Regions from separate parts of the Paenibacillus sp. FSL R7-0048 genome, predicted to be linked through region 4. Evidence: riboswitches for the same ligand, from Rfam matches in the RefSeq annotation. Region 4 holds a riboswitch; each other region holds the start of a gene.
The links. A riboswitch is a leader RNA that binds a small molecule or an ion and turns the genes downstream of it on or off. The one in region 4 is predicted to bind thiamine pyrophosphate.
Positions count from the first base shown of each region.

Region 1: another riboswitch for thiamine pyrophosphate. It lies ahead of thiC (phosphomethylpyrimidine synthase ThiC); the one in region 4 lies ahead of NSQ91_RS02195 (ABC transporter substrate-binding protein).
Region 2: another riboswitch for thiamine pyrophosphate. It lies ahead of NSQ91_RS13225 (ABC transporter ATP-binding protein); the one in region 4 lies ahead of NSQ91_RS02195 (ABC transporter substrate-binding protein).
Region 3: another riboswitch for thiamine pyrophosphate. It lies ahead of NSQ91_RS09930 (thiamine phosphate synthase); the one in region 4 lies ahead of NSQ91_RS02195 (ABC transporter substrate-binding protein).

Region 1 covers NZ_JBBORF010000001.1:6,403,868-6,411,693, reverse strand. Annotated here, with positions in the region: gene NSQ91_RS28305 (helix-turn-helix transcriptional regulator) at 1-331, opposite strand, end outside; gene NSQ91_RS28300 (beta-galactosidase) at 502-2,553, shown strand; TPP riboswitch at 2,625-2,734, shown strand; gene thiC (phosphomethylpyrimidine synthase ThiC) at 2,837-4,579, shown strand; gene NSQ91_RS28290 (phosphotransferase) at 4,665-5,651, shown strand; gene NSQ91_RS28285 (alpha-amylase family glycosyl hydrolase) at 5,905-7,826, shown strand, end outside.
Region 2 covers NZ_JBBORF010000001.1:3,013,398-3,021,223, forward strand. Annotated here, with positions in the region: gene NSQ91_RS13185 (hypothetical protein) at 1-126, shown strand, start outside; gene NSQ91_RS13190 (DUF3934 family protein) at 243-425, shown strand; gene NSQ91_RS13195 (pseudouridine synthase) at 540-1,232, shown strand; gene thiE (thiamine phosphate synthase) at 1,213-1,869, opposite strand; gene thiD (bifunctional hydroxymethylpyrimidine kinase/phosphomethylpyrimidine kinase) at 1,859-2,689, opposite strand; gene thiM (hydroxyethylthiazole kinase) at 2,713-3,507, opposite strand; gene NSQ91_RS13215 (ABC transporter substrate-binding protein) at 3,549-4,586, opposite strand; gene NSQ91_RS13220 (ABC transporter permease) at 4,583-5,359, opposite strand; gene NSQ91_RS13225 (ABC transporter ATP-binding protein) at 5,340-6,035, opposite strand; TPP riboswitch at 6,234-6,337, opposite strand; gene NSQ91_RS13230 (amino acid ABC transporter substrate-binding protein) at 6,560-7,396, shown strand; gene NSQ91_RS13235 (amino acid ABC transporter permease) at 7,450-7,826, shown strand, end outside.
Region 3 covers NZ_JBBORF010000001.1:2,281,013-2,288,838, reverse strand. Annotated here, with positions in the region: gene thiH (2-iminoacetate synthase ThiH) at 1-1,035, opposite strand, end outside; gene NSQ91_RS09940 (thiazole synthase) at 1,069-1,836, opposite strand; gene thiS (sulfur carrier protein ThiS) at 1,892-2,095, opposite strand; gene NSQ91_RS09930 (thiamine phosphate synthase) at 2,092-2,739, opposite strand; TPP riboswitch at 2,853-2,954, opposite strand; gene NSQ91_RS09925 (SDR family oxidoreductase) at 3,042-3,914, opposite strand; gene NSQ91_RS09920 (GDSL-type esterase/lipase family protein) at 4,152-6,263, opposite strand; gene NSQ91_RS09915 (AraC family transcriptional regulator) at 6,512-7,396, shown strand; gene NSQ91_RS09910 (hypothetical protein) at 7,473-7,826, opposite strand, start outside.
Region 4 covers NZ_JBBORF010000001.1:495,918-503,743, forward strand. Annotated here, with positions in the region: gene NSQ91_RS02170 (WecB/TagA/CpsF family glycosyltransferase) at 1-272, shown strand, start outside; gene NSQ91_RS02175 (hypothetical protein) at 1,016-1,405, opposite strand; gene NSQ91_RS02180 (ABC transporter ATP-binding protein) at 1,636-2,469, opposite strand; gene NSQ91_RS02185 (ABC transporter permease) at 2,504-3,265, opposite strand; gene NSQ91_RS02190 (thiamine-binding protein) at 3,262-3,555, opposite strand; gene NSQ91_RS02195 (ABC transporter substrate-binding protein) at 3,634-4,683, opposite strand; TPP riboswitch at 4,845-4,955, opposite strand; gene NSQ91_RS02200 (hypothetical protein) at 5,114-6,565, opposite strand; gene NSQ91_RS02205 (MFS transporter) at 6,638-7,826, opposite strand, start outside.

The DNA.
Region 1 (7,826 bases), 5.9 Mb from region 4:
GAGACTGGTCCACTTCTTCTAATAAGGGAAGGACAATTTCAGTGTTAAAATGAACCCAGCGGACATCCCAAGGCTCGCCTGGGTCAGAGCCGTATTGCTGATAAGCCCCTTTAGGGTACAGAAAACCTCGTCCTCTACTCATCGGAATACGTTCGCCCTCATGGAATACATAACCCTCCCCACCAAAGATCAAATGCAGGTTATAACTCCCCAGAAAACCTTCGCTTCTTCTCTCTGTATGTTGTGGAAAGTGAGTGTAATGTCCCAAAAATTCAGGATAACAGACATATTTCGAAAAAGCCGGTGTCGGCAAATACCATTGTTTCTTCATGTTTGGCAGCACCCGTTTCTGTAGCGCAACAGAGCGCAAGTTGGATTAAGGCAATGAACGCAAGATTGTTATATGATAGCAATATTTTGTTATATAAGACCTCTTATCATTGATACTACAATAGAATTATAAAATATTGAAAGCATATTTTTAATACTTTGGAGGTAATGATGAAGAAACCTGTCGCAACTGAAAAATTCGAGCTTGGCGTCTGTTATTATCCGGAGCACTGGCCAGAAAACATGTGGGAGGACGATTATCGCCGGATGCGTGAACTCGGCTTTACGATCATTCGGATGGGGGAGTTTGCTTGGTCTATTTTTGAACCGGCAGAAGGGCAGTTTCAGTTCGGGCTCTTTGATCGGGCGATTGATCTAGCACATAAATATGGTCTTCAGGTTGTACTTGGTACTCCGACGGCGACGCCTCCAGCTTGGTTGACTGATAAGTATCCCGAAGTTTTAAATGTTACCTACGAAGGTGTTACACTTCAGCATGGCATGCGCCGTCATTATAATTACAGCAGTCCTAAATACCGGGAACTGTGTGCACGTATTGCAGAACAAATGGCTGAACATTACGGCAATCATCCGGGTGTAGTTGGCTGGCAAATTGATAATGAGCTCAACTGTGAGATCAGTGAATTTTATTCGGAGAGTGACCATAAGGCTTTCCGGGAATGGCTACAGCAGAAATATGTTACACTTGAGCATTTGAACGAGGCTTGGGGAACTGTTTTTTGGAATCAAAGCTATAGTGACTGGTCTCAGGTCTATCTTCCACGTCCGACTCCAGTACCGAAGCAACCCAATCCTCATCAGGCATTGGATGAAAAACGGTTTATTTCGGACAATACAATTTCTTTTGCCAAAAACCAAGCGGATATCATCCGTAAACTTGCCCCTAAGCAGTGGGTAACCACGAACGGTCTGTTCGGGCATCTCGATAGCCATGAAATGACGGATGAACTGTTGGATTTCTTCAGCTATGATTCCTATCCTCAGTTCTCTACTATTTTTTATGACCCGAATGAGCGGAATCCGCTGAATGATAGAGGCTGGGGACTGTCGTTATCTGTTGTTCGTTCGATATCCCCGAATTTCTGCATTATGGAGCAGCAGTCGGGCCCGGGTGGCTGGGTGAACCGGATGGATATGCCTTCTCCAAAGCCCGGGCAGATGCGGTTATGGACTTATCAGTCGATCGCTCATGGAGCAGATATGGTGTTATATTTCCGCTGGCGGACAGCTACGATGGGCAATGAAATTTATTGGCATGGAATCAATGACTATCATAATCAGCCTAACCGGAGAGTGCGGGAAGCGGGGCAGATCGGTCAGGAGCTGGCAGCAGCAGGTCATGCGTTTGTCGGTACTCGTAATCAGGCTAACATTGCTATTGTTCGTGATTATGACAATGAGTGGGATGGAGAATACGATGTTTGGCATGGCCCGTTTATGTGGAAGAGCAATAAGGAGTGGTACAAGGCGCTTCAGCGGAAGCATATCCCGAATGAAGTACTCTATTTACGCAAAAAAACAACGCTGGAGGAGCTTGCAAGGTACGACGTGCTTATCTATCCTCACCCAGCGATTATGACAGATGAGACAGCAGCACTGCTGGATGAATATGTTCAGCAAGGCGGCAAACTGATCTTCGGCTGTAGAACCGGCTATAAGGATGAGCGCGGTCAATGTTATATGCGTCCTTTCCCAGGTGCTGCTAAGGATCTATGCGGGATCACAGTTGAAGAATTCACAATGGTTAAGGGCAGTCGTCAGCCAACAACAATTAGCTGGTCGGGCGTGACTGAAGTCGTTACAGGAGCAGATGACTTTAATGATATTCTCAAAATAGAGGAAGCTTCGGTTGAAGTGATGGCGGTTTACGCCTCTGATTATTATGCGGGAAAACCGGCGGTAACTAGAAATCGTCGCGGCAAGGGTGAGGTTTGGTATTACGGAGCCGTATTTAATGAACAGGCAGCGGCTGAGATCATAAATTTAATTGATCTACAATCGCCAGCAGATTGGCTGGAGCTCCCAGAAGAGGTAGAACTGCAAGTCCGTACCGGAGCTTCTTCCAGTTATGCTTTTTTGCTTAATTATAGTGAGACTCCTGTCACGATCCATCTTCATGAGACCAAAACAGATTTACTGAGCGGCACAACATTGTCGGGCGAGGTTCTTCTGGAAGGATTTGGGGTATTGGTGTTAAACTAACGTATACATTGATCTCACATTTGAGTAGATTTGGATAATTCTCTCTTTTCGGTTATACTTTGAAGTAGCAATTATATAGTCACGGGAGCTTGGTGGAACCAGGCTGAGAGGATAGTTATAACTATCGACCGTCAAACCTGATCTGGATAATGCCAGCGGAGGAAATGGAGCTCTATTTCTATTTGTCTACTCTAAGGCCGCATCTTATACAGATGTGGCCTTTTCTATGTGTGGGGAGTAGACCGTCTCCGCTTGATCAAATCACCTTATAGGAGGAATTGAGATGACAAGCGAATTGAACAACGATCCAATCAATCTATCAGCTTTTCCAGCAAGTCAAAAAGTGTATGTAAAGGGTTCACGGCCTGATATTCAGGTGCCTATGCGGGAGATCTCACTTAGTCCAACTGCGGGCATAGACGGCGAAGAGGAGAATGCCCCAATTCATGTCTATGACACAAGCGGGGCTTACACGGATGCTAATATTCATACTGATATTCGTCAGGGGTTAGAGCCCAATCGTCTAAGCTGGATTGAGGAACGAGGGGATGCGGAAGCGTACGAAGGAAGAACCGTGAAGCCTGAAGATAACGGGAATGCAACGGGAAAAGCTGTGGCGGAAGTGTTTCCAGCGCTCCATAGAAAACCTTTGCGAGCGAAAAAGGGGCGTAATGTCTCTCAAATGCATTATGCACGCAAAGGGATTATTACTTCGGAAATGGAATACGTTGCGATTCGTGAGAATGTGGCACCGGAATTTGTAAGAGATGAAGTAGCCCGCGGCCGCGCCATCATTCCAGCGAATATCAATCATCCAGAGAGTGAACCAATGATTATTGGACGCAATTTTTTAGTGAAGATCAATGCCAATATAGGAAATTCCGCAGTATCCTCATCCATAGAGGAAGAGGTAGAGAAGATGAGATGGGCCACCCGCTGGGGTGCAGATAATATAATGGATCTCTCAACAGGTAAAAACATTCATACGACACGCGAGTGGATCATCCGTAATTCTCCTGTTCCTATTGGAACGGTGCCTATCTATCAAGCGTTGGAAAAAGTGAATGGGAAAGCGGAAGATTTAACGTGGGAAGTATACCGTGATACGCTCATTGAGCAAGCGGAGCAAGGGGTTGATTATTTTACCATTCATGCGGGGGTTCTGCTTCGTTATATCCCGTTGACTGCACAACGTATGACAGGCATTGTTTCAAGAGGTGGCTCCATCATGGCGGCATGGTGTCTTGCGCATCATCAAGAGAACTTTTTATATACACATTTTGAAGAGATATGTGAAATCATGAAGCTGTACGATGTTTCTTTTTCCCTAGGCGATGGATTACGTCCGGGTTCGATTGCTGATGCGAATGATGAAGCACAATTTGCCGAGTTAGAGACGTTAGGTGAATTAACAGCTATAGCTTGGAGTCATGATGTACAGGTGATGGTAGAGGGTCCAGGACATGTGCCGATGCACTTGATTAAAGAGAATATGGATAAGCAACTTGAAACTTGTAACGAAGCCCCTTTTTATACATTAGGTCCACTGACTACAGATATTGCGCCTGGTTATGATCATATTACCTCTGCTATAGGTGCAGCGATGATTGGTTGGTTCGGTACAGCTATGTTATGTTACGTAACTCCGAAGGAACATCTTGGCCTGCCTAATAAGGAAGATGTACGTATAGGGGTCATTACTTATAAAATAGCGGCTCATGCCGCAGATTTGGCGAAAGGGCATAAAGGAGCACAAGACCGGGATAATGCTCTTTCGAAAGCCCGTTTTGAATTTCGTTGGCGTGATCAATTTCATTTATCGTTAGATCCTGAGCGAGCGCTCGAATATCATGATGAGACATTGCCTGCGGAAGGCGCTAAAACAGCTCATTTCTGTTCCATGTGCGGGCCGAAATTTTGCAGTATGAAGATCTCTCATAATATCCGGAATACGACGAGAATTGAATCAGGAATGCAAGAGAAGGCGCAAGAGTTTCTCCAAGGCGGGAGCCTCATTTATAGATAACTTTTTCTGCTAAAAAGAAATATCTAAAAGAAGTCGTCATTGGCGGCTTCTTCTTTTATACTTTGAATAGATAGGAGTTGATGAAATGGAAGCGATTCGTTCAGAGGAAGCCATTTTAGAGGATTTAAGTAATAGTTTCTATCATTTTTTTGGATTGAAAGTCCTTCATGCTACCCCAATAAAACGTGGCTGGTTAAATCTTAAATGGAAAATCATAACGGAATCAGGACCATTTCTACTTAAACAATACAACAAAAAAAGATATAAATTGTATAATCCAGAAGAACTGAGCTTCGCCTTTTCTCAACAGAAAAGATTGTATCTACAGGGACTCCCATGTCCCGGATTGTTGGCTTATAACCATAAAGTTTTACTGGAATCAGATATGGGAGAGACGTTTATGGTTATGGAATATTGTGAAGGGCGTGTCATAGAGCCGGGCAAAATTAACATCCTTCAAATGTTTGATTTGGGTCGTGCCACAGGTAAAATGCATCGTTTATTAAATGATGGGACCCTTAGTTTGAAAAGAACCCCACAATTTATTCCCCAAAGCCCTGAGGAACGTTTAGAACATTGGAATGTACTCCTACAACAATCAAAGGAAATGGGCAAAACTTCACTCATCACTGACCTAGAGATACAACTGAGAGCGACTGAAGAAATAGATCCGGAAATATTCGAAGGACTTGTAGCTGGATGGGCACATCGTGATTTATGGGTTGATAATCTTTTATTTCAAGATAGCCAATTGTCTGCAATTCTAGATTTTGATCGGTTCAAATATGATTATCCGCAGCTTGATGTAGCGCGAGCAGTGATGTCATGTGCTTTAGATGAAGATTTAGATGGAGCACTAGCTTCAGCATTTATTGACGGATATCGTGAGGAACGAACGGTGGAGCAAGGGGATTTAACAAAATCATTGCAGTTGTTGTGGTATATGGAAAGCCCGTGGTGGATTAATGCCGCGATGGACAAACATAGTGTACCTCCAAAACGTTTTGCAAAAGAAATGAATTGGCTGGCTAAGAACCTGAACAATTTACCTGCTATCTTAGGGAACTTATAGTGAAAACGATTGAATTATAGCCTAAAAGATGCATTGACCAGCAAAAGTTTGGCGCTTATAATCTTAACAAGGAAAATTCATCAGATATTGAACCGTTTGTAAACGCATACAATGAGTTTTTTCCTTATTAATCATTGAAGGAGGAGATTAAAACTATTAAGTATTTCTTTTTTTCTCATTTTTGCAAACGTTTGCACATCACGATAGGCTTAAAATCGTAAGCTGCACTTAAAATTATGAGGAGGTTATTTACTTGGTATCCAAACAATCCAGGCGTTATATTTCGTGGTTAATTATTTTTTCACTCATTTTTAGTTTATTTGGTTTATCGGGTGGAGCATCGGCCAGCAATACGGATCATACAGTCACCTATACCAATCCTACAGCGGCAGCTGTGACCTTACATTGGACTACGAATAACTGGGCTAATACTACGGACACGGTGATGACCAAAAATGGAACCACGTTCATCGCCAACCTCAATGTTCAGGAAGGCGCCACCCTAATTTATTGTTATCACATCACGGCTCCAACGGATAGTTGGGACAATAACGGCGGGAAGAACTGGACGGTTGTTATTCCGGTCGCCGGAAAATACGAAGCAGAGAGTGCATCCCTATCTGGTGGTGCAAAAGTAAATACGAATCACACTGGATATTCGGGCACTGGTTTTGTTGATGGATATACAACTACAGGAGCAGCCACCACTTTTAACGTCCAGGCTTCCGCAGCAGGGTCCTATAATGCCACGCTTCACTATGCTAATGCATCCGGCAGTGCTAAAAAAGTGTCCATTTATGTCAATGGAATAAAGGTTACACAGACAACATTAGCCAACCTGACCAACTGGGATACATGGGCAGACCAAACAGAAACACTCTCTTTACAGGCAGGAAATAACACGCTTGCTTATAAATATGACTCGGATGATAGCGGGAATATTAATATCGACTATGTGACCCTTTCGGCCGGAGCTACACCAACACCAACGATAACTCCTAACCCAACAGTGACACCAACACCTACGGTAACTCCTACCCCAACAGTGACGCCAACACCTACGGTAACTCCTACACCAACAGTGACGCCAACACCTACCATAACACCCACACCAACGCCAACACCTACCGTAACTCCTACACCAACGCCAACAGTGACGCCAACACCTACACCTACTTCAGCGGGGCTAACCGTTCACTTTAAGAAACCAGCAAGCTGGAATGCAGCGATCCGCATCCATTACTGGAATCTGAATCCGGCAACCATTCCGACTAGTGGAGCGTGGCCGGGAATACTGATGAAATCGGACGGGAACGATTGGTATAGCTATACTGTTCCAAATGCTACAGGGGCAAGCCTGATCTTTAATGACGGCAATGGCAAACAGACGGCTGACTTATCTCGCAGCGTAAAAGAGGGCTGGTATAACTCAGATAACGTATGGTATGACGCCAATCCAGACGTTCCTAAGGTTCCGGTGATAACCGTCTCTCCTGTGCCCAAAACCTATGATTCTGCCCAAACGGTGACCCTATCCAGTACAAATAGCGGCGATAAAATTTATTATACGACCGACGGATCAACACCTACGACAACCTCAACGTTGTATACGACTCCAATCCAAGTACCTTCTTCTTTGACTATCAAAGCATTCGGCGTTAACTCTATAGGGCAAGCGGGTAATGTAGGCTCTTTTGCTTATGTGATTGATCTGAATGCCGATTTGCAAGCTCCGATTATCACTGCGAATCTGCCTGTTGGGAATTCGAGCTCAGCGGTTTCCGTATCTTTTAATATAAAAGACAACAAGGCGGCAACAACCACAGCATATTACACAGATAATGGTACGGAACCAACAACGAGTTCAAAAGTCTATATTTCAGGCAATGCACTGACATCTCTTACCGGACCGTCTATCTTGATTAATAAGACGACAACCTTAAAATTCCTTGTGATCGATGGTGCCGGAAATGAAACTAAACAGAGTTTTGTTTATAACATTGGTAATAAGGGCGATTTTCGTGAAGATACGATTTATTTTGTAATCACTTCCCGGTTTTATGATGGTGATTCGAGTAACAATGAGCATGCATGGGAGGATGCCAAGGCAGGAAATCCGGACTCTGATCCAGCTTGGCGAGGGGATTTCAAAGGACTGATTCAAAAGCTCGATTA
Region 2 (7,826 bases), 2.5 Mb from region 4:
ATAGAGCAGGAGGACAAGCGGTTAGGACATGTGCAATTTTTTGAAAAAAAGGACACCGTCATCGCCATCGAAATACATCAGGATACCTTTGATATTCATGAAATGAATAAAGATGCTAAATTCTAAACAGTGGCTAGTTAGATGAAGCATTTGTTATTACTTAAACAGAAAGGTTGAGAGTGTGGTAAGATAGGTAAAGTGTATAAAATATACGAATTCTGAATGACTGACGGAGTGATATGATGGGTGCAAAAAGTAAAGGTGGCGGCACAGGCAGAGGTACGGGGAGTAAAGGCTGGACACGCTGGAACAAAACAGCAAAACCAGTTAAACCTGCTAAAAGTGATCCAACGACGGGTCCAGGTGCTAAAGGTGCAAGTGGAAGCAAGGGCAGTAACGTGAAAAAAAGCGGAAGCACCAAATAGCTCCCTTAAACTGGGTTATTCCTGAAGGTTAACATCTGATTTTGATCGTTAAAATCAGGTGTTTTTTTATGACTAGAGGTAAGGTAAGTATATAGAATGAAAGTAGGATCAGCAGTGAGAATCGATAAATATATAAGCGAAACAGGCTTTTGTTCCAGAAGGGAAACCAAACGATTAATTGCAGCAGGTCGAATCGCTGTAAACGGTATTGTCTGTGAGGCGAACATTCTTATAGAGCCAGAGGATATCGTATGGATCGATGGGGAGCCGATAACAAGCAGTAAAGGGGAGCCAGTGTATCTCGCTTTGAATAAGCCGATAGGCATTACCTGTACAGCAGCCCCACATGTGGCTGGGAACATTATTGATTTTGTAGGGTATCCTTCACGGATCTTTGCGATTGGCAGATTAGACAAAAACTCGGAAGGCCTCATTTTGTTAACCAACGATGGAGAGATTGTAAATAAAATGATGCGTTCCGAGAATGGGCATGAAAAAGAATATGTAGTTCATGTAGACAAACCGGTTACGTCAGAATTCTTACAAGAGATGTCTAGCGGCGTGAACATTCTGGGAGTCACAACGAAACCTTGTGAGGTCTATCGGATCACAGAATGTCAGTTTAGAATTATCCTAACTCAAGGTCTTAATCTGCAAATACGCAGAATGTGCAAGGAGTTAGGATATAGAGTACTAAAGCTGGAGCGCATAAGAATTATGAATATTACATTAGACGGCTTGGAGCTGGGACAATGGCGGCATTTAAGCAGTGAAGAGCTGTATGAGCTTATGTCCCGCTTAAACTGACTTTGTCAACGAAGCCTCTGGCAGTTGTGGTAATATCTTCAGCTCCGGCAATCGCTGAGATAACAGAGATCCCATCCGCACCAGCTGTTAATACTGGTGCAACATTTTGCAGCGTGATTCCCCCAATGCCAACCAAAGGGATGGTAATGCCTTTATTTCTTAGTTCTTCAATCATCGCAGTGCCTTGAACAGCTTTGGCATCCTCCTTGGATGACGTAGGATAAATGGGACCCACGCCCAGATAGTCGGCTCCATCGGCAATCGCCTGCTGAGCTTCAGCGAAGGAGTGAGCGGATACACCAATGATTTTATTCTCTCCAAGTAGCTGGCGGATCGCCAATGCAGGGGTATCCTCCTGTCCTACATGAATTCCGTCCGCATCAAGTGCGATCGCTAAATCAATGTCGTCATTCACGATAAAGGGCACGCCATTGGCATGACAGATCTTTTGAAGTCGTCTGCCAAGATTAAGTCGTGCCTTATCGCTTAAGGATCCGGTACCCTTTTCACGGAATTGAAACATGGTTATGCCCCCAGCTACCGCTTCCTGCAGCACCTTAACGGGAGCTTTACGGCAATTTACGCTGCCCATTATGAAATAGACTTTTAATAGATCTCGCAGATGTTCACTGTTCATTCGTTGCACTGTTTATCCCTCGCAGTCTGTTTTGATAAGCAAAATGATTGGTTGGTCCATGCCCAGCCCCTATGCCCAACTCGTCCTCAATCGCCGCTTGTATAAATGCTTTGGCAGTTTGAATGGCCTCAGCTACGGATTTGCCTTTGGCTAGCTCGGCGGTGACCGCTGCTGAATAGGTGCAGCCTGTACCATGCGTATGTCTGGTCTGAATCCGGCTACTCTCCAATAAGGTATATTCCTGACCATCATATAGAAGATCGGTTACGGCTGTGGTTGAAGTATCATGTCCCCCTTTTAGCACTACATATTTGGAGCCCATTCCATGAATGATTTTGGCTGCTTTTTTGCGTTCTTCGATGGTGGAGATCGTCATCTTTGTGATCATTTCGGCTTCGGGAATATTGGGTGTCGTCACCAATGCTAAGGGCAGCAGATGGCTGATTAAGGATTGAACCGCCTCCTGCAGCAGCAGTGTGGACCCTCCTTTAGCGACCATCACAGGATCAATTACAAGATTAGACCAGCCGTAATACTTAATTTTATCTGCCACAATGCGGATGATGTCGCTGTTAAATAACATCCCGGTCTTTACGGCATCTGGTTGCAGGTCAAGTCCTATAGAATCAAGCTGCTGATTTATAGCTTCCAGAGTCACTGGATAAACCCCTTGGACACCCAGCGTATTCTGCGCTGTCACAGCTGTGAGGACGGACATGCCATAGACAGAAAGCTCTTGAAAGGTTTTTAGATCGGCCTGAATGCCAGCACCACCGCCGCTATCGGAGCCGGCAATGGTTAGAGCTTTGGATATAATCATCGATTTCACTCCTTTGAGGGTCATTAACTGAGCTGTTTGATGCTAGATCTTTCTAGGAAGACTTCTGGCGTGACCCATGTCAGTTGATTTAGAAACTCAACCTGAAAGCTTCCCGGCCCTTGACCAGTTGTTAGTTCAGCGGCGATTTCAGCGGCTACTCCATAGAAGGAGAGGGCTTCCACTGCAGCCTCCAACGAGGCACCGCCACTTACCGCGAGAAATGCACCCACAACAGCGCTGAGCAAGCAGCCAGTTCCTGTAACCTTCGTGAGAATAGGGTGACCGTTGCTGGCAATATAAGTGTTTTTTCCATTCGTGATCACATCGTCTTTTCCAGTTATGATGACCACACAGCTTAACTTCCTCGCAGCAGCTTCAGCCAAAAGGACTACATCGCCTTCACCTTCGCCAGCATCCACCCCTTTAATGGACCAACTCTCCCCAATCACATTAGCGACTTCAGCCACATTCCCCCGCAGTGCGGTGATTTGCATCTCATTCACTAGCTTTTGAGTGACAGCGGTCCGATAAGAAGTTGCGCCTGCACCTACCGGGTCAAGCACTAGGGGAACCCCGTGTTTATTAGCGGATTTACCAGCGAGCAACATAGATTGAATGGCGTAGTCATTGAGTGTGCCTATATTTAGAACTACAGCAGACGACATAGCGGCGATGTCGATCACTTCTTCGTGGGCATCCGCCATAAAGGGAGAGGCACCCAGCGCCAACAGACCGTTGGCTGAGAAATTGGCTACTACAATATTAGTGATGTTGTGGATCAAGGGGTTGGATTCCCGTACTTTGGCTAAGTAACTCATCATAATTCCTCCTCAAGCTTGTATGAATAACCAACTAAACGTTACAGATTGATAAAAGCTTCCTGTGCTTTAATATCTTCTGGTAGAAGATCGTTGGTGGATAACCACAGCTGAACCTTTTCCCAAGATGTCGGGTCTTGATAACCAAAAGATTGATCGCCAGCATTCATCAGTGGCAGTAGAATCTCAAGACTTTTTTTCTCAATCTCCTTGTCGAGCGGTGAAGTTGCATCTTCATGTGCAACCAGTAAATCCAGGGCTTGTTCAGGATTCTGCTCCACAAATATCTGTCCTTTTGTTATGGCATTTAGAAATTTTTTGAAGTAGGCTTCAGAATTTTGCAATCCTTGTTCGCTGGCCACCAGCACAAGCTCATAATAGTCAGGTACTCCGTAATCCGTTGGATTAAGCGAGGTGACTGGATGTCCCTCTTTTTCAAGGATCAGTTGTTCATGGTTGATGAACCCGCCCATTATTGCGTCCACTTGTCCTGTAGAGATCGCAGGGATAAGGTCAAAACCTACGTCAATCAGCTTGGCGGATGAAGGATCGCCTCCATCACTCTGGATCATTGTCCGAATCATTGCTTCATAGAGCGGAATGGAGGAATAGCCGATTTGTTTTCCTGCGAGCTCTTTGGGACTATGAATACTGCCTGCCTGAGGAACCATCAGATGATTCAGTGGATGCCGCACGATAGCTGCAATCGAACGTACAGGAATTTTCTCGCCGCGTGCCATAAGTACCTGAGGCTGATAGCTGAGCGCTAGATCAATTTGATTTGCTGCTACAAGCTTTAGGGCGTCATTGCTGTCCGCAGGCATTTTGATCTCGACATCCAAACCTTCCTCTTGGAAAAAACCTTGCTGTTGCGCAGCGTATAGAAAGGAATGAACGACATTGGGATACCAATCAAGCATAATCGTCAGTTTGTGTGACTGCTTATTTTCGGTGTTGGAGGAACCGGTTTGGGAGTTGCTATTTAGCTTGTCTGCCTTCCCGCAGCTGCTTAAGAGCAAAAGTGTGCATACTAGAAATACAGAAATAAGTCCTCGTTGTGGGGATTTTAATTGATTCATTGGTTAGATCCTCTTTTCTTTAAAAATAATTGTTCGAGTAAAGCTATCGCCAGAAAAAGTACAACACCAAGCGCGGACAGCAGAAATACAGCCGCAAACATTTCATCGCTCTGCATATTTCCGGCCATTCTGCGGCTGAAGTAACCGAGTCCTTTACTGCCGCCGAGCCATTCCCCGATAGTAGCTCCGATGACGCAGTATACAATGGACAGCTTTAAGCCAGAGAAAAAAGCAGGCAATGCCAGTGGAATTTGGGTTTTGACAAGCAGCTGCCAGCGGTTTGCACCAAATGTTAATAATAAGTCCTTGTAAGTCTGGCCACTTGTACGAAGTCCATCATATGTACTCACTACGACTGGAAAAAAAGCCGTCAAAAACACCACAGCCACTTTGCTCCACAGCGTATATCCGAACCACATAATAAAAATGGGGGATAGCGCAATTAATGGGACCGTCTGGCTAATGATAAGGAAGGGATAGATGGCCTTTTCTACGGGGCGAAACAGGAACATTCCAATGCCCAGCAATACACCAAAAATCACAGAAAGGACAAAACCCACCAGTATCTCCTGTAACGTCGCCAATAAATGCTGTCCAAATAATAATTGCCTGTGCTCGATCAATGCGATGCCAATAGATGAAGGTGCAGGGAGAATAAAGGCTGGAATCAAGTGAAGGCGAACAGCTGACTCCCAGATTACAAGAATGAGCAGTACCAGAAGAAGGAAGGGACCATAGTTGTCTAGATGTTTTTTAAAAGGTATAGGTTGCATGCAATCTTCGCTCCAACTCTGCCCGTAGTGCTATAAACCGGGGTTCATAGTTCATCTTATAATGTCTTGGTTTTGGTAGATCGACAATGATCTCCTGTAATTCGCTGTGCGCACCGCCAGATAATAAATAAATCCGGTCACTGAGCAATAGGGCTTCTTCCAGATCATGAGTGATGAGCATAATCGTCTGATTCAGTTCACCCCATAACTTCAACAGCCAACGGTGTATCTCACGTTTGGTCATGGCATCGAGAGCGCCAAAGGGCTCATCCAGCAGCATAAGACCACTTCCGCCTCCAGCCACTAAGGTGCGCAGAAATGCTACTCGCTGTTTCATACCTCCCGAAAGTTCATGGGGATAAGCCTTCTCTACATCTGTTAAGCCGAAGCGGGCCAACATTTCCCGAATCTGAGTGATCGTTTTCTGTTTACTAAATCTGGGCTTGATCTCCCAGGGCAAAAGGCAGTTGTCGAGCACTGTTCTCCAAGGCAGCAATAAATCCTGCTGAGGCATATAAGCGATCTGACCTAAACGACTAGCGGTTGAGGGGAGCGTAGGGAGTTTTATTTTTCCATGAGTAGGTTCGAGTAAACCGGCAACCGTTTTGAAAAATGTGCTTTTCCCGCATCCGCTAGCACCTACTACGGAGACGAATTCCCCTTGCCTGATATCCATGGATAGATTTGCGAATACAGGGGGTTGTTCAGTTTCCGGAAAAGAGTAGGTTAGGCCTTGAATAGATAAAATGGTCGTGATGATCTAACCTCCTAATATTTTTGTGGAGCGTCTAAACAAATAAAGACCCATCCATTTCCAGAGGAAATGAATGGGTCAAAAAGTTCATTCTGCATAATAACACTTAACATGCTTGATGAAAATTCTGCTCCACTTCCCTCCGCTGGTATGATCCAGATCAGGTTCCAAGGGTCCGGAGCTTGAAGCTCCGTCTCAGTCGGCCGACTCCCCTAGTGAAATAACAGGTCCATATTAATTTGTTTATAAATATACCATATCTTTCTGAGAAGTAAAGAGAGAAAGAAGTGAAGGATTAATCCAAGATTGGGTAAGATATAAGTAGAAATCTAGTTAATATTACAATTCCGATGTATATAATCGGAAAAAAGTATTGACGATCATGTGATGGCAGTGTACTATTCAATTTACCGGAAAAAAACCGGATAGAGAGAGGGGATTTAATAATGAAAAAATGGAGTTTAACTATTATATTGGCGTTAACCGTGGTTCTTGTAGCGGCTTGCGGCAATAATTCGAATACCAATACGGCTGCTGAACCAACAGCTGGAACGAATGGTGGAGCAGCATCTTCAGCGCAAAACAGTTTGGAGGCTGTGAAGGCCAGCGGCAAATTGCGGATAGGTACAGAAGGGACTTATGCACCTTTTACTTATCATGACACTGCGGGGAAATTGACGGGTTTTGACGTGGAAATTGCCGAAGAAGTAGCCAAACGTTTAGGTGTTGAAGCTGAATTTTTTGAAACTCAGTGGGATGGTATTTTTGCTGGGATGGATGCGAAACGGTTTGATGTCATTTTTAATGAAGTTTCCATTAACGAAGATCGCAAAGTGAAATATGATTTCTCTGAACCCTATATTGTATCCAAGGCAGTATTGATCGTGAGCGAAAACAATGAGGATATTAAGACCTTTGCTGATCTAAAGGGTAAAAAAGCAGGACAATCCCTGACCAGTAACTTATCCGACATCGCTCGTGAGAACGGTGCTGAAATCGTAGCTACGGACGGTTTCAATCAAGCGATGGATCTGCTGACTTCGGGACGTATTGATGCAACTGTGAATGATGGCTTGTCTTATCTGGATCTGAAAAAACAAAAACCAGATGCAAAAATTAAAGTGGTTGATGAGATTCCTGAAGGCTCACAAAGTGCTGCGGTATTCCTGAAAGGCAATGATGAGCTGGTGAATGCGGTCAGTGATGCGATTAAAGAGATGAAAAGTGATGGAACGTACTTGAAAATTTCCGAGAAATACTTTGGAGCTGACGTTTCAAAATAATACAAGGCTAGCAAGGCTAATTAAGCCTAGAAGCTAAAAAGGATGTCTGAATAATGGATGACCGCAAAATACAAATTTTCTTAGATACACTGCTACCCCTGCTTAAAGCCGGGGTGGCTTTTACCATTCCGTTGGCTCTACTTTCCTTTGTGCTTGGATTGATTTTGGCGATCCTAACCGCGTTGGCACGTCTTTCACCGTGGGTAATTCCGAAGCTAATCGCCCGTTTTTATGTATGGGTCATTCGGGGAACCCCGTTGTTAGTGCAGCTATTTATTATATTTTATGGTTTGCCGGCTGTTGGTATTGTACTCGACCCTTTCATTGCCGCCACCATTGGATTTACCCTTAGCGTAGGGGCTTATTCATCGGAAATCGTACGCGCTGCTATCCTGTCGATACATAAAGGCCAGTGGGAAGCTGCCTTCTC
Region 3 (7,826 bases), 1.8 Mb from region 4:
CTGCACACTACGGCCATCGGATATTTCGAATTGCGGAGTTCCCCCTGCATTAGTGTGACCGCCCACCTCAGTAGTGACCCCGGCTGACATCTTAGTTATTCCTAGATGAATTAAATGATCGCGTAGAGAGGCAGGCTCTCGTGTAGATAAAGTAATGCCCGAACGGGGTAAAAATAACCGGTATGCCAAAATAATCTGCACTAGCGATCGGTCGGTAACATCACACTCCGGGTTAAATTCCCCTAAATAAGGCCGAAACCGCGGAGGTGACAGACTGATCTCGCAATCTGGATACCGATCCTGCAAATAGCGGGCATGCATGGCACTTTGGAATGCCTCTTGCCGCCAATCATACATCCCGAGCAACGTACCAATATTCACAGAACGAAAACCTGCCTGACAGCCGCGTTCAGGTGCATCCAGGCGATTCCGGTAGTTTCTTTTAGGCCCTTTAACATGCAGCTTTCTGTAAGTCTCCTGGTGGTACACCTCTTGGTATAGTGTTAATCCATCCACCCCTGCTTGAAGAAGCTCTTTATATTCTGCAGTTGATAGAGGATTTATCTCAATACTGACAGAGGAAAAAAATTCCCTGAGTACATCTACGCAATCCTTAATATATGAGACAGGATTCTCCCGGCGCGATTCACCAGTCAAAATGAGGATATGCCGCAGACCTGTAGCTGCAATCTTCTCAGCCTCCCTGCGGACCTCCTCCAAGGACAGCTTTTTGCGCGGAAAATCATAAATGGAGCTGAAGCTGCAGTAGGTACAATGATTCACACAAAAATCCGCAAGATACATCGGTGTGAACAGCTGCATCGAATAACCAAAATGTGCACGGGTCAGTCGCTGTGCAGCCAACGCCATCTCCTCTAGCAGCGGCGTTGCTGCCGGAGAAAGCAATGCCAGCAAATCATTTTCGTTCAGCTTGTCTTTTCCAAGCGCCCGCTTAACGTCATCCTCCCGGAACTCCTTCCACAGCTGCTCATAAGGATACTGCTCCAAGCGGGCCAGTGTGTCAAAAAAGCTCATGCTAATCTTCCCTCCTTTCGTGACCTATCAAATTCAGTTCAAAAATCCAGTCAACGGTGACGAAGCAAAAGCAACTTCTTCTACAGGACCCAGTCCTGCCAAATAAGCTTTGCGGCCAGCGGATATCGCCTCGCGGAACGCTTCCGCCATGACGAGCGGATTACGTGCCGTTGCGATAGCCGTATTAAGCAGAACAGCAGCGGCCCCCATCTCCATTGCTTCCGCCGCTTCCGAGGGCTTGCCAATCCCGGCGTCTACAATAATCGGCAAATTCACTTCTTCAATAAGAATACGCACAAGCTCCTTAGTGCGCAGGCCGCGATTCGTCCCGATCGGCGCACCAAGCGGCATCACAGCAGCAGCACCGGCATCTCTCAGACGTAAAGCAGCCGAAAGGTCCGGACTCATATATGGCAATACTACAAAACCCTCCGCTGCTAAAATCTCTGTAGCTCGTATGGTCTCCAGATTATCTGGAAGCAGGTATTTCTGATCATTGATCACTTCGATCTTGACCCAGTTCCCCAGTCCCGCAGCTCTTGCAAATCTTGCAATACGGACTGCCTCTTCCGCTGTACGCGCTCCTGAGGTATTAGGCAGAAGAGTCATGTGGCCGGGAATGTGGTTCATGATATTTTCTGCTCCACCTTGCGGGTCCACTCGGCGAAGCGCTACAGTAATCACCTGAGAACCAGAGCTAGCAATCACTTCGGGGATCAGCGTATTCCGGCTATATTTTCCGGTTCCGATAAATAATCTACTGGTTAATTCGATGCCGCCAATATGTAACGGGTCATGCATGAAATTACCTCCCTTTGGTTCTTATAAATTTCTCAAAATTCTATACCGCTCCATCTCAACCCCCACCAACAAAGTGCACCAGTTCCAAACGATCATCCTCGCTCAGAGCAGTACTTTCATAATTCTCCTTACTGACAATTTCTCCATTCAGCTCAATGATCATCAGACGACCCGACCACTCAGGAAGACTGATCAAATCAGCTATAGTTTGAATACCACCAGAACACTCTGCGGATTTCCCGTTAATCAACAGCTTCATTCTGAATCACCCCCTTCGCCCATGCTGTTACCTCCAGGCCATGAATGAACCGCCATATGAATAGCTTTGGCGGCCTCATAAGGATCATCCGCTCCGCAAATACCGGACATCACAGCAACTCCTGCCGCACCTTGTCTAATGATCTGTGCCGCATTAGCGGGGCTAATTCCGCCAATAGCAATTACAGGAATAGAGCTGGTCTTCACCGTTTCTGCAAGCAGCTCTAACCCACGTGCGGGCAGCCCTAACTTGCTATCCGAGGGAAATACATGACCAAACAAGCAATAATCAGCTCCCTGCTCTGAGGCATTCGCCGCTTCTTCCGGAGAATGAACCGATCTCCCCAGCCGAAGCTGAGGTGCAATTCGCCGGGCTGTACCCGGACTCAGACTGTGCCAGGCCAACTGAACCCCCGCGGCACCAGCTGCCAAGGCTACATCTATTCGGTCGTTGATTATCAGTTTGGTAGCGGGCATACCGGCAGCCAACAGCTCCTGTGCCGCAGCGAGTAGTTCGCGTGCAGGACATTGCTTATCTCTCAGGTGAATATAATCGACCCATATCTGCACCGTGACAGCTAGTTCAACAAAATGTCTCAGCTGTAGCTTGCCGTCTGATATTAGATGGATCTCAGCTTGCAACATCACGATCTCCTCTCTCACTTCCCTGTAGGTCAGTAAAAAACAAAAAAACTGCCCCCCGTAAGGAAGGCAGTCAGAATCTGTATATAGACGGCACTACAAATAGCCCGACAACAGAAATTCGTTCTCCACTTCCCTACGCTGGTCTTAACCAGATCAGGTTCAAAGGGTCCGGAAATCCATTCCGTCTCAGCCAATCGGCACCCCTAGTGACATAAATATACAATTTTAAAATGCTAACGTGGTTTATAGTAACATATTTTTTTATTGAAATACACCCATTTATTCACATTAGCTGTTCTGATCTAACCGTTTACTACCTCGCCACCATTTACATGAATAACCTGTCCAGTCACATAACTGGAATCGTCAGAGGCCAGATATACATAGGCTGGTGCCAGCTCTTCTGGTTGTCCAGGCCGTTTCATAGGCTGTGTACCTCCAAACTCGCTAACCTGTTTTGCATCAAAGGTAGAGGGAATCAGCGGTGTCCAGATTGGACCTGGAGCAACACCGTTTACCCGTATGCCCTTCTCTGCCAGATTCGTGGACAAGGATCGTGTGAAGCTAAGAATAGCTCCTTTAGTTGATGAATAGTCCAGCAGCTGCGGGCTTCCGCGATAAGCGGTAATTGAAGTTGTATTTATAATGGTAGATCCTGCTTTTAAATGAGGCATAGCTGCTTTTGTTAAATAGAACATCGCAAATATATTCGTACGGAAAGTACGCTCAAGCTGCTCGGAAGTAATATCCTCGATCTTAGCTTGCGGATGTTGCTCTGCCGCGTTATTGATGAGAATATCAAGCTTTCCTAAGCCCTCCACCGTCTGTTTAATAAGATCCTTACAGAATTTCTCGTCACCGATATCACCTGGAATTAGGATACATTTGCGGCCTTCCTGCTCGACCTGACGTTTAGTTTCCTCTGCATCTGAGTGTTCATTAAGATATGAAATGACCACATCAGCGCCTTCTTTAGCAAAAAGCACAGCAACTGCACGCCCAATTCCGCTGTCTCCACCGGTAATTAACGCCGCCTTGTCTTGCAGTTTACCTGCTGCTTTATAATTTGCCGGCTCGTATTTGGGCAGCGGCGTCATTTCACTCTCAATCCCTGGCTGATGATGCTGCTCCTGTGGGGGTAAGGTTTTTGTAGCTTGTTTATTGTTGCCTGACATCTTCCCTATCTCCTCTCGTTAAGCAAATTGATAGTTAACTGATCGTCTTAGGATGGCACAACTATGCACGTTTATACGCTGGGTTTGTCATTTTCTTAAATCGCTTTACGAATCTTACTTACCACAATGAAAGTAGAAATAAACAACCGCGAGAGATACACTGCTGTAAGTGGAGAGGAATTCACTGCATACAAATAGACACAGCATCGCTGCTGTGCCTTGAATTGTTCACCCTGACTATTTTAGAGAAGAAACATGATTTTCTGCATTCACTTCATGTTCCAGCACCCACATAAAGTACAGAGCTTTGGCCGCTTTCTCCCGGGTCACTATAGCTTTAGGTTCTAGTTCTGTCCCATTGACCATTTCGCCTCTGGCAATCCCCACTTCAGATCTAATGAGTCCTAATTCATATGCACTTTTCACTTTTGAAATTAAATTAGGAGAAATGTCCGCTGTATCAACAAGCTGCGTCCAGGATACAAGAGGATAGTACATCGCACCTCTAGCTCCTGGCTCCAAATTTGAATCATAGCCAGGATCTCCTGGCACTACTGCTATGCCGTTATAATCAGTCATGTACTTAGGTTTATTAGCAAACTTTATTTGGTAAACGTCATAGAGAATAGCACCCATCGTTTCACGTGACAGCTTACCTTTCGGATAATAGGCAAGATCTGATCTTTCCACTTTCATTAACTTAGAAATACTGCGTGTGAATTCAGCAACTGTCATCACCGTATCCGGATTAAAATTTCCTTGACGGTCTTTGCCCATTACTCCCAGCTGGATTAATTTGTCAATTTGATTACGGTAATAAGCAACTTCCCCGGTCGTCGTATCATTCGTTATTTCCGGAAAAATCTTACCCCAGTTCCCTGTTAGTGCCGCATGCTTAACGTTGCCTTTAAGGTAAGCAGTAATGGAGGCAGCAGTAGAATCGCCAGTAGCACCTTTCTCTACAAGCTCCGTAACAATCATCCGCGAAAATTGTTTGGCGAGCGCTTCTTTAAAATGAGTCCCATCGACTTTCTTTGAAGGATGCCCGTTAGCGTAACTTCCGTCATTTGTTTTGCCTGGCGTTTCTCCGGCTTCAATTGACATGAAGAGGGCTGTTATTGCTTCTGCACCGATCTCGTTATAATATTTCAGACTTTCCGAGTTAAGGTCAATAAGTGTAACTCCAGATTCATCTGCGACCCGTTTAAGAATATCTACAAACTTTCTTGATTTAAAAGAATTTTCATAGATATATCCCGGACTTGCATTCCCTTTAATTCTGGACATTGGCGTTACCAGTACTGGTATCATGCCCCGGGCTTGAATCGCAGGGAGATAAACTTCTTTAAGATAATTTTCATACATTGCTTCTGTCGAACCTCTGCCGTAACGTCTGAACTCATCTGCGCTCTCATCATTGTGTCCGAATTGAATAAACACATAATCTCCAATGCTGCCATTCAGTAAAATGTCGTTCAGTCGACCTTCTGTATAGGCATTTTTAAACGAGCGTCCTCCCATGGAATAGTTAGTTACACTCAATTTATGTTGATTAAACATACTGCCAATAATCTGGCCCCAACCACTCATTGGTGCTTCGTCGAAGGTGTAGGACTTGACCGTGGAATCTCCAAGTATAAATAAATTCGGAAGAGCACCAACTGCTCTATGCTGTGGCAAAATCGGTTCCAGTATGATCTCCTCAATCCCCACAGCTGTGTTCACTTTGTTCGGTTCGATCTCAATATCTATATGGTCACGGCCGTTTACATACGTATAAGTCCACTCTTTCCCTTTGGCTACAGCCGTATGCTTGACGGGTACAAGCTTTGCAGCGTCCCAATGTCCACTTTTCAACAAGCGGCTGGTCTGCATTCCTGATACTGACACGATCCCATCCTCTGCGTCAGAAGTCGTTTTTACATATACGTTGTAGGTTCCAGGGGGAGCATCCATTCGAAACGCCATTCCGTAGTTGTTATAATTATCTTTCTCAGATTTAGGTTCAGCAAAAAAAATAGGTTCTGTGATGAAAAAACCTGTTCCATCGGATGTAATTGAGTCGGTGTGCACTTCTCTGGCGGGTAAAGCGTTGGTCTCTTGAACAAAACCATAACCTAAAGATGAGTCATACAATTGTGCACCGCGATTAGGATCATACCTAACGGATTGATATCCTGTTTTAACTTGGTTTGTAAAATTAAACTTGTATACGCTTGCAATTCGGGTTGGAGGCTGCCTCTCTGCCCCATCTTTTAATAGGGATGCCTCTGTTTTACCGTGAGTAAGAGTCAATGAAGCCATTAGTAAAGAAGATAAGATTAGTATATTCCTACACAACTTTCCCACTTCATTACACTTCCTTCCGTTTCTCGAAATACTTCCCTAGGTTCCTCCATTATCCCTGTTCTCTAAAGTGATTCAAATGATGATTTCATTCTTTTTTTTGACCTTTTGTAAAGAAAACTATGGAATGATCAACGGCTCGCACTGCAAAACGGTCATATGTATAGGTATCCTTGATATAATTAAGAACATCCCTATTGATCCTAAGGAGGAGAACTCCTATCGCTTACAAAGTCAGCTTTCCGAACATTATGAGTACACTGCAGCTGATCGGTGTTCATTATCGTGTAGCAGAACCTGGGTGGGCATACCCTGATCATCATCACAAAATCTTCGAACTATTGTATTGCTACGACGGCAACTCCCATCAATATGTAGAAGGAAGCTCCATTGCCTTTGGTAAAGGAGATTGGTTAATTATTCCGCCTGGCTTACGTCATTATGTAGTTAATTCTGGCCTAAGCAACTATATCTACCTCTCCTTTCATTTCGATATTGACGATTTAAAGTTTCGTGATTGGTTTCAGTCTCAAGCTGTACAGAAATGGAATAACCAGCAAATGCAGCATTCGGGATTAAATCACCAACTGGAACATTTGGATGAATTTATTAAGAACAATATTCTCGCCACGACGGCCTCCACTGGATTTCCCGAGGAAATTGAAGAAATGATTCTTGTAAAAGAAAGGCTTCGTTTGCAAGCGATCATCCTGATGATTTTGACTGAACTCATTGATGTACAGCTCTCGAATTCGGAGAATTCCAACGCAGCGCGACAAGCAAACTCTTTGTACGAGGTGGAAACTGCTCATCAGATTGAAAAATATATTGCAGCCAATATTCATTTGCCGGAGCTCACGGTTAATTTGATTGCTGAGCAGCTTTGCTTAAGTCGGGTGCAGTGCCATAAGTTGTTTACAAAGGTATATAAGATATCTCCTAGGCAGTACATAACTAATCTAAGATTAAAGAAGTCAAAACATTTGCTGCTTCATACCGATTTAAAAATACAGATGATTTCTGAACAACTCGGGTTTGCTTCCCAGAGCCACTTCAGCCGACAATTCAAACGATGGACGGGTGTTTCTCCGTTAAATTACCGGCCGAAGTCTTATACGGATCCTATCAGGGATTAACGTTAATGAAGATAAATTACCGGAACATACGAAAAACCCGCTCTCCATTACGGAGGCGGGTATAATTCGCTGTAAATTAAACTATGTCGTTAAACACCATAAAGAATACCATCAATAGCAATGACACCGTAAGCAGTGCACTAAGTGTGCGCAATTTGCCAGTCTCTGCGCTAACGTCGCGGTTCTCACGAATTCCAGCTGCTGCAAGACGCAAAGGTTTGCTCATAATACCGCCAAGCGCAAACATCGCTAGCAGTAACACAACAACAATAATCATCCACGCTACTGAATAATCACCTTTGGTCATCATGTAACCGCCTGTAAGGAGTTGGATCACCAATCCATACTGCGCAAAACGATTAAATCCGGTTACTGCACTTAACGTTCCTTCTTTAGCCCCAGACGACAGTTTCTCTGCACGTCCTAGGAT
Region 4 (7,826 bases):
TCCTGATCGTTGCGATGGGTGCGCCATACTCTGACAAATGGGTATATAAGCACAAACAGGAGCTTACGCAGGTAAAAGTTGTTTTTGGCGTGGGGGGCAGCTTAGATGTAATAGCGGGAAAAGTTACTCCTGCACCAGCGCTATGGAAAAAACTCAATCTGGAGTGGTTGCATCGACTTTTGTTCGCTCCCGTTGCGAAGGGACAAAAGTCGCGATGGCGCAGACAGGCAGTGCTGCCCAAATTCGTGTTCCGAGCTATGATTAGGAAATGAAGAAAAGGCCTCGTTTATGGGGGCCTTTTTTAGGTTCGATTGGTGGGAGAGGAGGAGGGGGCAGAGTAAGAGAGATTAGTGGGAGTAAGGTGAGGAGTATGAGCAAGAGTGAGTAGTGAGATCGAGGTAAGGACTAGGACTAGGAGTAGGAGTAGGAGTAGGAGTAGGAGTAGAGTAAGAGTAAGTAGTGGGATTGAGGTAAGGAATGGGAGCAAAAGTGAGTAGTGGGAGTATGTGTAAGAGTGGTGAGTAGGATGTAAGTGCGACTATAGCTGTGACCTTTAAACAAATTAATAATAATAAACAACACCGATTCTGGTTGATGCCATAGTCTCGTATTTAATTCAAACTAAAAGCTAAAGAGGAACAATAAGGGCAAAAATGCCCCTGAGTCACTGGAATTCCGCCCGAAGAGGCAAAAGAAAGGCAAAAATGCCCTAGATCGGGTGCAATACAGCCCGAAGTGGCAAAAGAAAGGCAAAAATGCCCTAGATCGGGTGCAATTCAGCCCGAAGTAGCAAAAGAAAGACAAAAATGCCCTAGAATCGGTGCGATTCAGCCTAAAGAGGTAAAAGAAAGGCAAAAATGCTCTAGAATCGGTGTGATTCAGCCCGAAGTGGCAAAACAAGGGCAAAAATGCCCTAAAATCGGTGTGATTCAGCCCGAAGTGACAAAACAAGGGCAAAAATGCCCTAGATCGGGTGCAATTCCGCCCGAAGAGGAAAAAGAAAGGCAGAAATGCCCTAGAATCGTTGCATTTCAGCCCGACGAAGTGAATCAACGGTATAAATCCCGCAGAATGAGCCAAATCCGGCCCGACGAAGCAAATCAACGGTATAAATCCCGCAGAATGAGCCAAATCCGGCCCGACGAAGTGAATCAACGGTATAAATCCCGTAGACTGAGCCGAGTCCGGCCCGACGAAACAAATCAACGGTATAATTCCCGTAGAATGAGCCGAAACCGGCCCGACGAAGTGAATCAACGGTATAAATCCCGCAGAATGAGCCAAATCCGGCCTGAAGCAGCAAATCAACGGTATAAATCCCGTAGACTGAGCCGAGTCCGGCCTGAAGCAGCAAATCAACGGTATAAATCCCGTAGACTGAGCCGAATCCGGCCTGAAGCAGCAAATCAACGGTATAAATCCCGTAAATGTCCCCAGCCCGCCCGGTTACTATCCATTACCAACAGGGAGTCGGTTTTCGCCACACATTTAATGTGATCCCTACTATGATGAGTGAAATTTATTTAATTGAGCAGATACATCCGCGTTAATTGAAAATAGGGTAGGAGTTTATCGCTGCAAAATAAAAAAACTGACACCGCTATACCAGCGATATCAGTTTACAGAGCTTAGCGATTAAGCTAGCGGCTGCCTATTTTTAGCTTGTTCCTCTCGCATCCACTGTGACAACTGGCGTTTGAGCTTAAGGAACTCGGGAGAGTCCGTAATCTCATCACGGCGTGGCCGCGGAAACGGCACATCGACTGTATGCAGAATGGAGCCGGGGCGGCCGGAAAATACATAGATACGATTAGAGAGCAGCAACGCTTCTTCGATGTTGTGAGTAATGAACAGCACAGAGCGGCGATTCTCTTCCCACAGCTCAAGCAGCCAGCGCTGCATTTCACTGCGAGTTAGTGCATCCAGTGCGCTGAAAGGTTCATCCAGCAACATTAGCTCCTGAGGAGCGAGCAATGCTCTGAGAAAAGCTGCACGCTGCTGCATCCCGCCAGACAGCATATGCGGATAAGCATGTTCGAACCCGCTTAACCCAACCTTGGCTAGCCACTGGCGCGCTTCCTCGCGGGCTCCATCCCGCAGTGCGCCCTTGATCTCCCCAGCAAGCAGCACATTATCCTCAATCGTACGCCAAGGAAAAAGCGCAGGCTGCTGCGGCATATAACTAATTTCACCGCGTTGACCTGTAACGGCCTTACCGTTCATGAGGATCGTGCCTGCATCGGGTTTCACAAGGCCGCCAATCATATGGAATAAGGTGCTTTTTCCGCAGCCGGAAGGACCAACGATCGAAACGAACTCTTGTTGCTCTACCTTGAGAGAGACATTATTCAGAACGTTCGTCTCACGGCGACGATGGGAAAAAGATTTGGAGATGCCGCTCACTTCAAGGGCGGGTGCCACGGTATGAGCTTCAGGAGAGCTTATGACTTCTGTTGTTCTGTGTTGCATTTGCGTCGCTTGAGACATACAGGCATCTTCCTTTCTATGAGTTACGGCGCGGCTTCCAGCGAACCAGCCATTTTTCCAGCAATGCAATAATAGCAAAGAGTACAAGACTTAAAAGTACAATAATAACAATAGCAACAAACATCCGATCCGTACGATATGCGGATTTCTGCAGAAGCATATAATAGCCAACACCTTTATCCGCGCCAATCCATTCAGCGACCACGGCGCCCATAACCGCATAAGTAGCAGATATTTTTACGCCGGAAAATAGTGCCGGGATAGAAGAGGGCAGCTCCAGCTTGGTGAAAATTTGCCACTTGCTTGCGCCAGCCATTTTCATATAATTCATCATGACCTGATCACTTTGGGCCAGACCGCCCATCGCAGCGACAGCTACCGGGAAGAAACATACTAGTGTAATCAGCACGATTTTGGGCAAAAGACCAAAGCCGAACCAGATAATGAGCAGGGGTCCGAGCGCGATGGAGGGAACATTTTGACTCAGAATAATAAGTGGATAAAAAGCCCGTCTAGCCCAAGGCAAAAGATGCAAAAGCAAAGCAACGATCAGGCCTACCCCCGTACCAATGGGAAAACCAATTAAAGTGAGCCGCAGCGTAGCCATCGTATGAGCCCAAAGACCAGAAGCGTTACTGGTGGATTCACGAGCAATATCAGCAGGACTCGGCAGAATCCAGGATTCAATATGAAATACAGATACAGATAGCTGCCATACGGTTAAAAAGAAGACGACCGCCACAAGGGGCGGCCATATTAGCTTCCAGGTCGATCTCACGGCCGATATTTCTCCGTCAATTTATCCATGCTGATTCCGTTAGGATTATGAGCGATTTTGATCTGCGAAATTACGCTTGGACTGCCTGCTTCGATCAACGCCTCCTGCATCTGACGCACAACCTCCAGCAGCTCGCTAAGCTCACCTTCCATTGTGGTTTCCAGCGGATTCACTTGATGTTTAACACCGGATTTCTGAATGACCTCAATCGCTTTATCTACGTATGGGATGGAATCCTCGTTGTTCGGAGTTTTTGGAATTACTTGAATGCTTAGTAGGGTGTTAGCCACAATAATCAATCCTCTCATTTTATAAGGTAAGTTCAAAAAGCCAACTTTGATAACGAAGTAATTCATTACAATTGTTGTTTACTCCGCCGGTAAAAAATCATTACTGAATGCACTAGCAGCATCCAGCGGTTTATCCAGCAACTTCAGATCATACATCCAGTCGCCGTAATTTTGCCAGACCTCGGTTTTTTGCTCGCCCCAGCGGGCAGCATCGTCCTTGTATTTTGGGCTAAGCCATTTTTGGCTAGCTAGGACAAGGTCGGCGTCCAGGTCAGGAACGGCCTTCGATAACATACCGGCAGCCTCTTCCGGATGATCTATGGCATATTGATAACCTTTTGATGTGGCTTTCATGAAGGCCTTCACCAGATCAGGATGATCTGCAATTTGCTTCTCACTCGTCGTCAGCACAGGCGTGTAATAATCGAGCTGCGGCGCATAATCCTTTAAGTACAGCATATCCAATGGCTCGCCACGTAACTCAGCCTCAACACCAGTCCAAGCGTAGAAAATCCAGGCGAAATCAATGTCACGTTTGATGGCGGTAAAATAATCAGCTTCACCGATACTGATCAGCTTCACCTTTTTCACATCGCCACCTTCAGGATCCATGATAGCTTTCATGGCTGCTTCTTCGGCCGGTGAGCCCCAGCCTCCGTAGGTTTTACCTTCGAAATCCTTTGGTGATTTAATATTGCGATCTACTGGAGCAGCGAATCCCGACGTATTATGCTGAATAATAGCTGCTATCGAGACAAGGGGCACGCCTTGTAGACGGGCTAGCGTTAATCCTTCTTGGGCGCTGATGCCAAAAGCGGCTTCGCCAGAGGTAACCATAGTATCAGAACCCGCTGCGCCTGGCTGAACGATTTCGACGTCCAGACCTTCTTCAGCGTAGTAACCAAGATCCTTAGCTACGTATAGACCGGTATGATTCGTGTTCGGTGTCCAGTCGAGTGCGACTTTAACTTTGGTGAGCTCTTTTGGAGCATCCGTCCCAGCCGAAGCAGTTGGATCAGTAGCATTTGCTTTGTTTCCGGCTGTATTCCCATTGTTGCTGCCGCATCCGGCAATGGCAAGAATGAGTACACAGGTGAGGCACAACGTAAGTGCTTTTTTAAGGTGCATGTCTTCTTCTCTCCTTTAAGGTTACAAGAATCCCGTCTTCACAACATGAACCGTAAAGTGTAGTATGTACGTTTTTCTACATCTTTTAGTGATCTTACAAAAAAAGCGCCCCGAGTGATCGGGACGCTGGCTTGGCGCAAGGTTAGTTAAGGTCACAGGGACCAGAACCAATTGGCGATTCCTACGCTGGCATTATCCAGATCAGGTATAAGGGTCAGTATCTTGTGGGATACAATCTCAGCCGGCCAATTCCAGCACCCCTGGTTCTATGAAGTTAACGGGTATTTCTATGTGCAATATAAGTAAGTATAAGTTTTGTACCCATACTTTATATCTTATATTTCTCGCATACGGTGTATTATAGACGGCTGTACTCGGAATGTCTAGTAGTGCACTCCTGAATTTTTCCAATCCAGTAGTTTCTTTTTTGCTAGTCTAGATCTTTATATTTTTTGCGGTGACGCCGTTTAAGCTCACTAACCAGCGCCCCTAGCGTGAGGACAACGCTGATCAGAATCCCGCTCATGATCACGAAGAGGGCAAGAAATTCAAAGGGAGAATAACCAATCATTTTACTCCATTGAATCTTTCCATCCAGATCGTCAATGACCTGATTCATGCCGTAAATCCCGCTTACTACCGTAAATACAGTAAGAATCATCAGCAGATTATCCCGTCGCTTGGATTGAAACTTATCCTGATACTGAAACAGGTCATTTAAAGTTTCTTTCACTTCCTCGAACAAAGCGTCGTTTCCGTATACTTTACGCAGCTGAAGAAATATCTCCCGGCCCTGCGACTGGGAAATCAACTCCAAGAAGTAGAACTTTGCCGAGAACTTATTAATGGAGTAGATTAGATTGTCTATTTCCTCATAATCATGATTAATCCGAAGTCGGGAGTGCATATTGGCTAGCTTTAGCAGAACGATTTTGTGGAAAATATTGAGTAAAAATCCGTAATAATATTGCCCGTACATCTGGTTGGCTAGACTAACAGCAATCTCCTGTTCAGCGCGGGTCATGCAGCAAAAGGTCTGCTCATTCATCATATAATACGTGTCTGGACCCCAGCGATTATAGGAGTGTTCATGACAATAGTTCGCAATATATGCTGGATCGCTGGCACTGGCATAGGGCTTTCCGTTCAGATCAATTCCATCAAGCTGTGAGGCACGATAGCGCAGATTTACACTAATCTCATCAGAGCTTTCTTCATTCTGAAAGCCATAAAAAGCTTGCACCTGCATTCTTTCATCTACGAAAAAAGGAAGGGTCTCGAAATAAGCCCCATTGATATCCGATTGATCCAGATATGGCTCCAGTCCATCCACCAAATTTCGGAAGACAAAATCCTCTACCATCTCATAGGTCTGTTCCCCGCAATGAATATAAGTGTAATCATCCTGTATGAAGGTATTCTCTAGCGCACGGAAACGATCTGCGAATTCTAGGGCAATACTAAAGGGAATTGAATCCCCCTCCAGCTGGACACGTATCGTCACGAATCCAAGCTGAAAAGGGCATATGAATATATCCGTCGAGAGAATTTTGAAAAATATAGATTGCTGCGGAATCTCCAGAATGCAGTCGAGATTATTTACTCTGGAAAAACGGCGAAACGAGTCGGCATCCTTCCTGCGTGGAAAAAGGACATGTGCAGCAAACGGTAAATAGGTGCGCTCCATTCGTTCATGGGAAACACAGTAGCCATCTCCGTAGTAGGCAGCTTCAAGCTCTTTATTATCCAGAAAAAAACGTGTGAAGCCGTCGTCCTGTAATTGCTGGATAAGCTGCTTAGAATCGCCCTTTTTTATAGAAAAGGGAAATATAAACTGCATGAGCGCAGTATGTAACAAAGGCTCAGTTGAAGACTCATTCATTCATCGTCCATCCTTGTGCTCAGAATATGCTTATAGATCACATTACCCTAAAAGGATAACGTTGATACTGTTCTAAATACGGGAACTCTTTCCTTTCACCGCTTGCATGGATTGGAACCTCCATGCGGCAATGCTTAGCAGAAACAAGAAGGCGGCAAAAGCGGCAAGTAATCCGGCTGTTTGTGCCACTTCTAAATGGTCCATAGACCAGCCCATAAACAGAGGTAGCAAAGCACCGCCAACACCTCCGGAAGCAATCATAATGCTGGGTGTTGACTCTTCGGTGCCAGGCAGCATTTTGCTGGAGAAGACTAAAGCAATGGAGAAAATACCGGACATAAACAGCCCCAGCAGCAGAATTACAATGAAAGCAGCCATTCGATTGTCAGTGAACGGAAAGAGTGTCAGCAGTAACAAGGTAAGTAAACAGCTGCTGAGAATGTACACGCGGTAAGATATTTTTTCGGCAATTACACCCGCAAACAATCTTCCTGTAGACATCGCCAGCCAAAAGAAAGTGACTGTCAGTGCTGCGGCAGACTCCGTCATCCCTAGCTTGGCAATAAAGATAGCCGGCATAAAGTTGACTAAACTCATCTCTGTGCCTACATAAAGAAAAAAGAAAACGATGAAGATCCCTAACAGAATCCATTGCTTACCTTTATACGGAAATTTTTTGTTAGAACGTGAGCTTGAGGATTGCGAATTGTCTGCTCCTTGGACAGAGGCACGTTCATCCAGCATTCGTTGTAGATTACCGAAGTGCCCTCTTGTCCAGAGGATAAGAGAAATTAAGGAGAAGGCAGCGACGATTAGAAAGGCCAATCTCCACGCTCCGGCAGCAATGAGTGGACTGGCGATAAGCGGCATCACGAGTGCGCCTATCCCGAATAGCACTTCAAGCCGGCTCATTGCAATAGCAGTTCCTTCGGTTACAGCACCAATAATAATGGTGCCGATAACCGCTTCGATCATCCCGAAACCAAAACCTGCGGCAACAGCGATAACATACATCCAGCCCCAAGGCGGTAGAAAGGCGTAGGCAATTTCTGCAACTAGTAGAAGACTGGTGGCAATGAGGATGCCTCCACGTTTACCGAAGCGGCGATTAAGCAGGGGAGAGACCAACACGCCTGCTAAAAAACCAGCGAATTGACTAAAGATTAATTCACCGCCAGCACTATAATTTTGATCATAATGTTGCAGTAGAACGGGCAGAATAGATCCCAGCACAACATGTGCCAGACCGATAACGAAGTAG